One region of the Caldanaerobacter subterraneus subsp. tengcongensis MB4 genome, then DNA from elsewhere that is predicted to be linked to it. Evidence: a T-box and tRNA genes for the amino acid it is inferred to sense, from the RefSeq annotation. Region 1 holds a T-box; the other holds one or more tRNA genes.
The links. A T-box is a leader RNA that pairs with one kind of tRNA and senses whether it is charged. The one in region 1 lies ahead of leuS (leucine--tRNA ligase), so its partner is inferred to be a tRNA-Leu.

Region 1 (4,503 bases):
TGGACTATAAGTCAAAGTAGTGGAATGAGTATTGAGATTGTCTGGCAAAATTTCTTTTGGAATTTCTCCGCTGTCAAAAAGCTTTGTTTCAACATTATTTTCTATTTTATAAAAGGTTCCATTTTTTTCAATAAACTCCACAGTTCCTAAATCTTTTATGCTGTCAATTATATAGCCATTGCTATCAGGAGACAAATAGTAACGTGATTTATTTACAGAGCAATACCCGTTCATAATATATCCATAGGTTAACGACGCATCTACATAAGGTTTGCCGTCTTCTGTACCTGAGCCTAATATTTCATAGGCTACAGGATGAGGGTTTGACATTGTCATCATCTGAGGAGGATTTTTCATTAGTACCCTTGCGAAATCTTCATCTCTTACTATTATTGCTTGCAAGAATTTCTTTACCACTTCTTCGGGGGTCAATTCTTCTCTACTTAACTCAATCTTCATAAGTTGCATTGTATTTCCTCTTATATCCTCGTTTAGATTTTTCAGGACGAAAATGCTTTTTGAATCACTACTCCATACAGGCCAGTAATAAGTGTATAAACTGCTTGTTACGTAGTTTTGTATTTTTTCTTTAAGTACTTCTGGGGGTATGCGCTTTGGCACATTTAGCGTCACTTGTTTTTTGGTTGTGAAAGATGCGGCGTCTGCTATCCAAATGTTATTCATGCTTACTGTAACATTCATATCCTCTACTTTTTCTTTTTTAGGTTCATATTTCTCATATGCTATATAGTAACCATTTGGAGATACAGAAGGATTTTTGCCTTCATCAATTATTTTTTCGCTGCCGTCTTTTAGGTTTTTATAAATTATTTTATTATCCCTTTCAAAGACTATGGCATCTTCAGTTTTTACAAAAGATCCACAGCTTCCATCTGCTAATTTAGTGACTTTTAAGCTTTTTAAATCTATTGCATTAATATTACTTTCTTTTACCTCAAAACCATGGGTTTCTCTTGGAACAATTATTTGTTCAGTGTAAATTACTTTATTCCCATCTGGTGAAAAACCTGGGTCGCTATAATAAGTATCTCTATCTTTGCTTTCGATTATTTTAGTTTCTTTTCCAGTCTTTAAATCTTTAATGTAAATTGCGTTTTTACCATCAGATGTTCTTGTTGTGAATACTAATTTTGTTCCATCTGGTGAAATGCCAACTTCACCGGAAGTTTTATCTATTATTTTTTTAAAGCCTTTATTATCGTACTTGTATATACCTTTGTCATATAAGGGTATATATATAGTCCCATTATATTCTGCTATTTTTCCAGCATTTATATTTCCTAAACTTATAAAAGATATTTGATTTATAATTTTTAATTCTTCTGCATTTACTTTTGTTATTAAATTATCTTGCAAGTTCTTGATGCCGAAAGAAAACACCATTAAAAGTATTGCAGCAGCTGCTATGATTGCTACACCTATCTTTTTCCATCTGTTTCTTTTAAATCTTTTTTTAAGAGATTCTTTGAGCTGGTAATTTACAGGAATTAGTTCTTTTAGCCTATTGAGATTTTCCTCTATTCTCTTTTCGTCCATTTTCATCCCTCCAAACATTTTATTACAAGATTTTTCAATTTTTGAATTATTCTATAAGCCTGCGCTTTTACCGCTTCTTCTGTTTTTTCAATTAATTGAGAAATTTCTCTGTGTGTCATGTTTGCAAAGTATTTTAAATTTACAATTTCTATTTCTTCTTTTGAAAGGGAATAAAGGGACTTTTTCAAACAATCTAATTCTACTTCCCTTTCCAATTTGTCTTCAAATACATCAGGATAAAAATGCTCCATAATGAGTTCTTCTGATACTAGGTTTTTCCTCATTCTGTAATAGTCTGTCACAGTATTTCGGGCTATAGAAAAAATCCATGCCTTTGAGTTTGATTTTACTGTATTGTACTTTTCAAAGGCTTTTTGAAAAGTTTCACTTACAATGTCATCTGCATCCCATTTGTTGCCAACTTTAAAATATACGTACCGGTACACATCGTCAAAGTTTTTCTCATAAAATTCAATAAAGCTTTCTGGCACAAATTTGGCCTCCCTTCTCTCCTTTATTGACTCCTCCCACCTTTATAGACGAAAATCTACACAAAAGGTAACAATACCCTTGCATTTATTTTAGTTTTATAATAAAATAATGTACAAATCAATTTGTAAATGCGATGAAGCGGAGCAGTAGGCAATGAGGGCTTTCAGAGAGTCGTTGGCAGGTGCGAAACGGCAGCCTGACTTGCTGAAACTCGCCGCAGAGCAGGCGCACTGAAATAAGTAGGTGCGCACGGCTTGCCGCCGTTACAGGCTTTGAGAGGGCGCTTTTGCGCCAAAAAGAGTGGTACCGCGGAAGATGTGGGTCTTTCGTCTCTTTGAGATGAAAGGCTTTTTTTAATGGAAAAATTAAAAAGTAGAGGTGGAGGATATGGCGTATTCAGTGGAGATTGATAGGAAATGGCAGAAAATCTGGGAAGAGACAAAACTTTACAAGTTTAATCCTGAAAATGTGGACAAAAAGCTTTATTGTTTAGAGATGTTTCCGTACCCTTCAGGGGCAAAATTGCACATAGGTCACTGGTATAATTACGGTCCTACAGATTCATGGGCAAGAATGAAGAGGATGCAGGGCTATGAAGTATTCCACCCTATGGGGTTTGACGCCTTTGGCCTTCCTGCTGAAAATTATGCCATAAAGACAGGCATACACCCTTATGACTCGACAATGGAAAACATAAGGACCATGGAAAGACAACTCAGAGAAATGGGAGTCACTTTTGACTGGGACTATGAGATTATAACCTGTCTGCCAGAGTACTATAAATGGACTCAGTGGATTTTCTTAAAACTTTATGAAGCAGGTCTTGCCTACAGAAAGAAAGCGCCTGTAAACTGGTGTCCCAGCTGCCAGACTGTTCTTGCAAACGAACAGGTAATTGATGGGAAATGCGAAAGGTGCGGAACTGAAGTTACAAAGAAAGAGCTTACTCAGTGGTTTTTCAAAATAACTGCCTATGCGGAAGAACTTTTAGAAAAATTAGATGATCTTGATTGGCCTGAAAAAACTAAAATGATGCAGAGGAACTGGATTGGAAAATCTGAGGGCGCAGAGATAGAGTTTAAAATTGATGGGAAAGACTTGTCTTTTAGAGTTTTTACCACAAGGGCAGATACGCTGTTTGGAGCAACTTATGTGGTATTGGCTCCTGAGCATGAATTGGTGGATTTGATTACTACAGAGGAATATAAAGAGGCTGTGGAAGAATACAAAGAGTATGCCAAAAAGCAGAGTGAGATTGAGAGGCTTTCAACAGAAAAGGAAAAGACAGGAGTGTTTACAGGAGCGTACGCGATTCATCCGCTGACAGGTGAAAAACTCCCTATTTGGATAGCGGATTATGTGCTTGTAACTTACGGTACTGGATGTGTTATGGGAGTTCCTGGTCATGATGAAAGAGACTATGAATTTGCGACAAAATACAATCTGCCTATAAAAAGAGTTATAAAAGGAGTTGGAGATGTAGACGACAGTTTGCCTTTTGTGGAATATGGAATTTTAGTAAATAGCGAAGAATTTACGGGGATGACATCTGAGGAAGCGCGAGTCAAAATAGTCGAAAAGTTGAAAGCAGAAGGGAAAGCAGAGTTTAAAGTAAATTATAGGATGAGGGACTGGCTTGTGTCCAGACAGAGGTACTGGGGAGCTCCCATTCCTATAATCCACTGCGAACGCTGTGGAATAGTGCCTGTGCCAGAAGAGGATTTACCTGTACTTTTGCCATATGATGTTGAGTTTGAGCCAACAGGAGAATCTCCTCTTAAAAAGCATGCAGGTTTTATGAATGTCACCTGCCCTAAGTGCGGAGGTCCGGCTTTAAGAGATCCTGATACTCTTGATACTTTTGTAGATTCTTCTTGGTATTACTTGAGATACCCTGACAATAAAAACGATAAAGAGCCTTTTAATAAAGAGTGGATAAACAAAATGCTTCCAGTAGATAAATATGTAGGTGGAGCAGAGCACGCCACTATGCACCTTTTGTATTCGAGGTTTATAACGAAAGTTTTAAGAGATCTGGGATACCTTAATTTTGATGAACCTTTCCTTTCACTTGTGCATCAGGGGACGATTTTAGGGCCGGATGGCAGCAGAATGAGCAAATCAAGAGGGAATGTTATTTCGCCGGATGACTATATTAAACAGTACGGTTCAGATGTATTTAGGCTGTATCTAATGTTTGGCTTCTCTTACTCAGAGGGCGGACCATGGAGCGATGAAGGAATAAAGGCTATTGCTAGATTTGTCAATAGGGTGGAGAGGTTTATAGAAAAATTTATTGAGACCAGACAAAATCCAGGGAAGACAAAAGAAGAAATGGAAGATGCGGAAAAAGAATTGAACTATGTGAGACATTACACTATAAAACACGTGACATTGGATGCCGATAAATTTGAGTTCAACACTGCTATAGCGAGAATAATGGAACTTGTAAAT
Region 2 (4,503 bases), 710 kb from region 1:
CTACCTCAGCTTGCTTTCTTAAAATTTCTCTATCGAAACATGTAAAAACTTATAAAGATTTCATAATGTCATCTTTTTATATCACGCATCACTAGGATATAGAGCAAATTAATTTTACCCTTGTTGTTGATGTTACTATTAGTTAATCTTTTATTACTTTTGTTTTATCTACGCTTTACTAGGTTCTTCATAATACCAATATGGTAGACTTCGAAAAGTATTTGATGAAGAAATAGTTGATATATTGCTGTTTCCTCTGCTGCGGGCTGTGCAATTTTTTATTTGTGACTTAAAGGTATTGTCCTGCTCTTGCTTACTGCTACCTTTTGGCTACCACGGTAGTTTATTTATTTGTTTTGTATATCGTTATTCCTAATTTTTTCTTGTTTCTTTATAATGTTGACCACGGTTGTTCTTACTTCTACTACAGGATACTACCGCATATTCGAAATTTACTGACTACCTGTTCCTCTATGTGTCCAGGTATGCTAAAAAGCGACACCTCTTTTGCAGAGTTTTTGGAATAGTTAAAAGTTCTTTTTTATTGTATAGAATTTTAACGAAACTTTACAGTACAATTTTCTTAACTCTATACAATGCTCGGCTTTAAATTTTTTAAACAGATTTTAATAGAAAGTTCACTTTAGACTGCTTCTCCTATGAACAAGCAGAGTATTAATCTCTCACAATTACAAAAATTCCATCATATCTTCCTCACACAGACCTTTTCTACGAAAAAATCAGGAAATTTCTTAACTACAAAAGCGTCTCCTCTTTTAAGCCTCTTTATTTCATCGGGATGAACAATAAAGCTTTTCTCTTCTTTAACTGTTCCCATCCCAGTAGGGGAAATCTCATTAACCTGCATGGTAATGGTTATGTCATCTTTTGTTCCTATGAGCGACGATAAAAGCTCAGCTGATACCGGTACATCCTGCCTGTGTAAATTCTCTGCTATTCATCCTTAAGCCCTCGCTTAAATATTTGTGCAAAGTTTTTTCAGCCTCCTGTATGAAGCTTTTACACCTACTTTAAACTTTTTGGAAACCTGGTTAACTGTTACATACTTCATTCTGTTTATCCAGTACAAAATCCTCAAATCCCTTTCAGTAAGCTGCATAAAACCACCTCCTGAAAAATAAAGATAGAGTATGGAGCTTATCCTAGAGAACGATCTCTTTTTTAATGGAAGTTCTATTCCTACAAGCCCTGAAATGGTTTATTCGATTTTAGAGAAGTACAGAAGAGAATGGAGAAAAACAAAAAGCAGCAGACCAGCTATACAGCGCAGAGAATCTATCTTCTTTCAGGGCTTATAGAGTGCGGTGTGTGTGTGGTTTGTCCATGGTTGGTACCCTCAGTAAAGGTCAATATACATACTACCGCTGCAACAATAAAAGCAAAAAGAAGGCTTGTGACAACAAAGACGTAAACAAAGAGATGATAGAGCAGTACGTCATAGATGAACTTCTTCAAAGAGTCTTTTCTGAAGATGCATTACCAAAGCTTGTTGAAAGATTAAATGAGGAAAATAAAAAACTTATCTCGGAAAGAGACGAAGAAAAGAAAAAGCTCTCAAGGCGGTATGAAGAAATCAAAAAAAGCATAAGTTCAATTGTAGATGTAATAGCAAAAGGCTACTTCCATTCCAGCCTCTATGAAAAATTAACAGAATTAGAGCAACAGAAAGCAGAAATAGAAGTGAGAATAAAAGAAATGAACAGCTTGCCCGACACTTCCTCTATAACAGAAGAAAAAATAATACAGTACCTTTTAAAAGACAAAGAAGTGTTGGAAGCGGGTGACCCTCACAAAATTAAGCAAATTTTACCAACATATATCAATAAAATAATCGTCTACCGTGATAGAATTGAAGCACATTTCAGGCTTTCGGTAGACGATACAGTTTGCGCATAGATGGTAGCGGCGAGTGGATTCGAACCACCGACACTGCGGGTATGAACCGCATGCTCTAGCCACCTGAGCTACGCCGCCATGTTTGGTTGCGGGGGTGGGATTTGAACCCACGACCTCCGGGTTATGAGCCCGACGAGCTACCGGACTGCTCCACCCCGCGACAGTGGTGCCGGAGACCGGACTTGAACCGGTACGGGCTTATTCAGCCCCCAGGATTTTAAGTCCTGTGCGTCTGCCAGTTCCGCCACTCCGGCGGAATCCCTTTGGACAGTATTAATTATATTATATAAGCTTTTTTAAGTCAATAGTTATTTTCTCCAAGATAGTGTCAAGATACTGTAGGATTTTTTTAAGACAACCCCTGAAACTTAGTTAATTTCAGCCTTCAACTTATCATGCTTTTTTATATAACTTGTGCATATTTTAATGCTCTTAAAACCCTATATATTGGCGTTACTTTCCCTATATTCAAAACTGTAATATTGTTTATCTTTTCATTTGTAGACGTTTTAACTCTCCTTACCGCTTCTTTTATTTGCTTCTTCGTTAATTTGTAACTTCCTGCATTTATATTCTTTTTCTTGCCCCATTCTACTTCTCTTAAGTCTCCTCCATTCTTGCTAAATACCCTTAATTTCGCCATTAGTTTTAATCCTTCTCTGCTCCACCCTAATGGATTCCTGCTTAGTCTTGCTGAAAATACATGGCTTATATGTCCTTCTGCACTGCACCCTATTACATCTTCGTCTTCGTTGTATATTTTTATCCCTTCCCAATTGTTTAGTATGTATTTCTTTGCTTCTTTTATCTTCTCTTTCTCTCTCTCTTCCTCTGCTGCCTTTATTAACTCATCAAATACCTTCTTTACTCTTTCTTTATCCCCTTCATTTATTGCTCTCCATATCTTATCCCTATACTTTGGCTCTTTTGATGTAGCTTTTAATACGTATTTGTTTAAATGATATCTGTCTAGTACAAACCTTGATTTTAATATCCATTTTAATCCCTCTTTTATCCACGGTGCCCCATCTCCTGCTATGTATATCTTCTCTATCTTCTCTTCTTTGTAATTGTCTTCTATGTAATTTGCTACATCTATCCATATGTCTTCAGGTTTCTCTCCTACATATGCTTTGTAATAGACATTCTTCAGTACGTTCCTTCCGTTTTTCTCTTCTCTACCTTCATGTATGTATACTAATCGTGGAGTTTCATCTCTCCCGTCCTGTAAAGGTACATGGTCCTCGTCTGCCTCTATGTATAAAACCCTTACTTCTTTCTTTTCTTTTATTTCTCTCTTTACTTCTACTTCCCCTATTTCCCTTATTGCATTTAATACCGTCTGTTTACTTAACTCCTCTGGACATGCTTTTTTACTACTTCTCTCATATGATTCTTCTATTGCGTTTTCTACTAACTTTATCTTTACTCCCTTTTCTATCCTATCGTGCCGTCCTATCTCTAATGCATCATCCACCAAATATGTATATCTCCCATCCTCTTTAGATTTGTAATATGTCCTCTCATATTCAATATCCCCAAGGACTGTCGTTAATCTCTTTTTATCTTTCCTCTCTACTACCCATTTTTCTTTCCTTCTCTTGTCTTCTTTTATTATCCTATCTAACTCTTCAATAATTGCTTCTATTGCCCCTCTACCTAGTTTGTCCGTGAGTTCCTTTATCCTTGCTACAAGCTCTGTAATATTCATTCCTTTGTTTAACAAATCACCAAAAATTTCTACTACTTCCTCAGTGAAATTTAGAGCATTTTGTAGTATAATATCCTCAAAGATATGTTTTTTCACAAGAGACACCCCTTTCTGTGATGTTTTGTTTCCAAGTTCTATTTTATCACAGGGGTTGTCTCTTGTTTTTTTCACTCAAAAAATCCTACGATAATTTTACACTATGTTTCTCCAAAGCTCCTGTTTGTTATGAATAAAGGCATGAGTTTGCTTCTGCCTTTGAATTAAGTGAGACAGGAGTTTATAATTATTATAGAAAAATCTATGTGGTCACAAGAAATTTTTCACTTTTTTCTCTACACTCAAACAGAACTAGTGTCAGTAAATTATTTAGTGTAATATGGAGGGATAAACGTGTGTGATGAAAATTCTAAATATTGTATAGTAGATCGGTTTGAAGAGGAATGGGCAGTAATAGAGTATAAAAATAAAACCTTTAATTTTCCAAAAGTTCTTCTTCCATTAAACGTAAAGGAAGGAGATGTAATTAAATTTGAAGTTATGGTAGATGAAGAAGAGACAAAAAGAAAGAAGGAAAGGATTGAAAAGCTTGCAGATGAGCTTTTTACAGAGGAGGAATAGTAGCACATGTTTAGACTAAAGGTAGCAGCACTTTTTACAGTAATGCTTTTAATATTTACTTTTTCAGGATGTACGTCTTTTCCACACAGTGAGTTTTCAAATGCTCAGAAATCTTATGACTCAATTACCGACAATTGCCAATTGCCAGCAATTTCAAGTGAAGATTTATCCTCCAAACTGGTTGTCAGTTTCATAGATGTGGGGCAGGGAGACAGCATATTTATAAAAACCCCTTCTGACAAGACAATGCTAATAGA

Region 2: it encodes a tRNA-Leu, which carries the amino acid that the T-box ahead of leuS (leucine--tRNA ligase) is inferred to sense. The anticodon was not compared.

What each region holds. Positions count from the first base shown of each region.
Region 1 covers NC_003869.1:338,911-343,413, forward strand. The annotation lists gene TTE_RS01545 (PD40 domain-containing protein) at 1-1,557, opposite strand, end outside; gene TTE_RS01550 (RNA polymerase sigma factor) at 1,560-2,048, opposite strand; T-box leader at 2,174-2,386, shown strand; gene leuS (leucine--tRNA ligase) at 2,437-4,503, shown strand, end outside.
Region 2 covers NC_003869.1:2,322,050-2,326,552, reverse strand. The annotation lists gene TTE_RS14510 (hypothetical protein) at 704-838, opposite strand; gene TTE_RS13965 (hypothetical protein) at 977-1,120, opposite strand; gene TTE_RS11655 (recombinase zinc beta ribbon domain-containing protein) at 1,321-1,917, shown strand; tRNA gene TTE_RS11650 (tRNA-Met) at 1,919-1,995, opposite strand; tRNA gene TTE_RS11645 (tRNA-Met) at 2,001-2,077, opposite strand; tRNA gene TTE_RS11640 (tRNA-Leu) at 2,082-2,171, opposite strand; gene TTE_RS11635 (ISLre2 family transposase) at 2,321-3,724, opposite strand; gene TTE_RS11630 (DUF3006 domain-containing protein) at 4,019-4,246, shown strand; gene TTE_RS11625 (ComEC/Rec2 family competence protein) at 4,253-4,503, shown strand, end outside.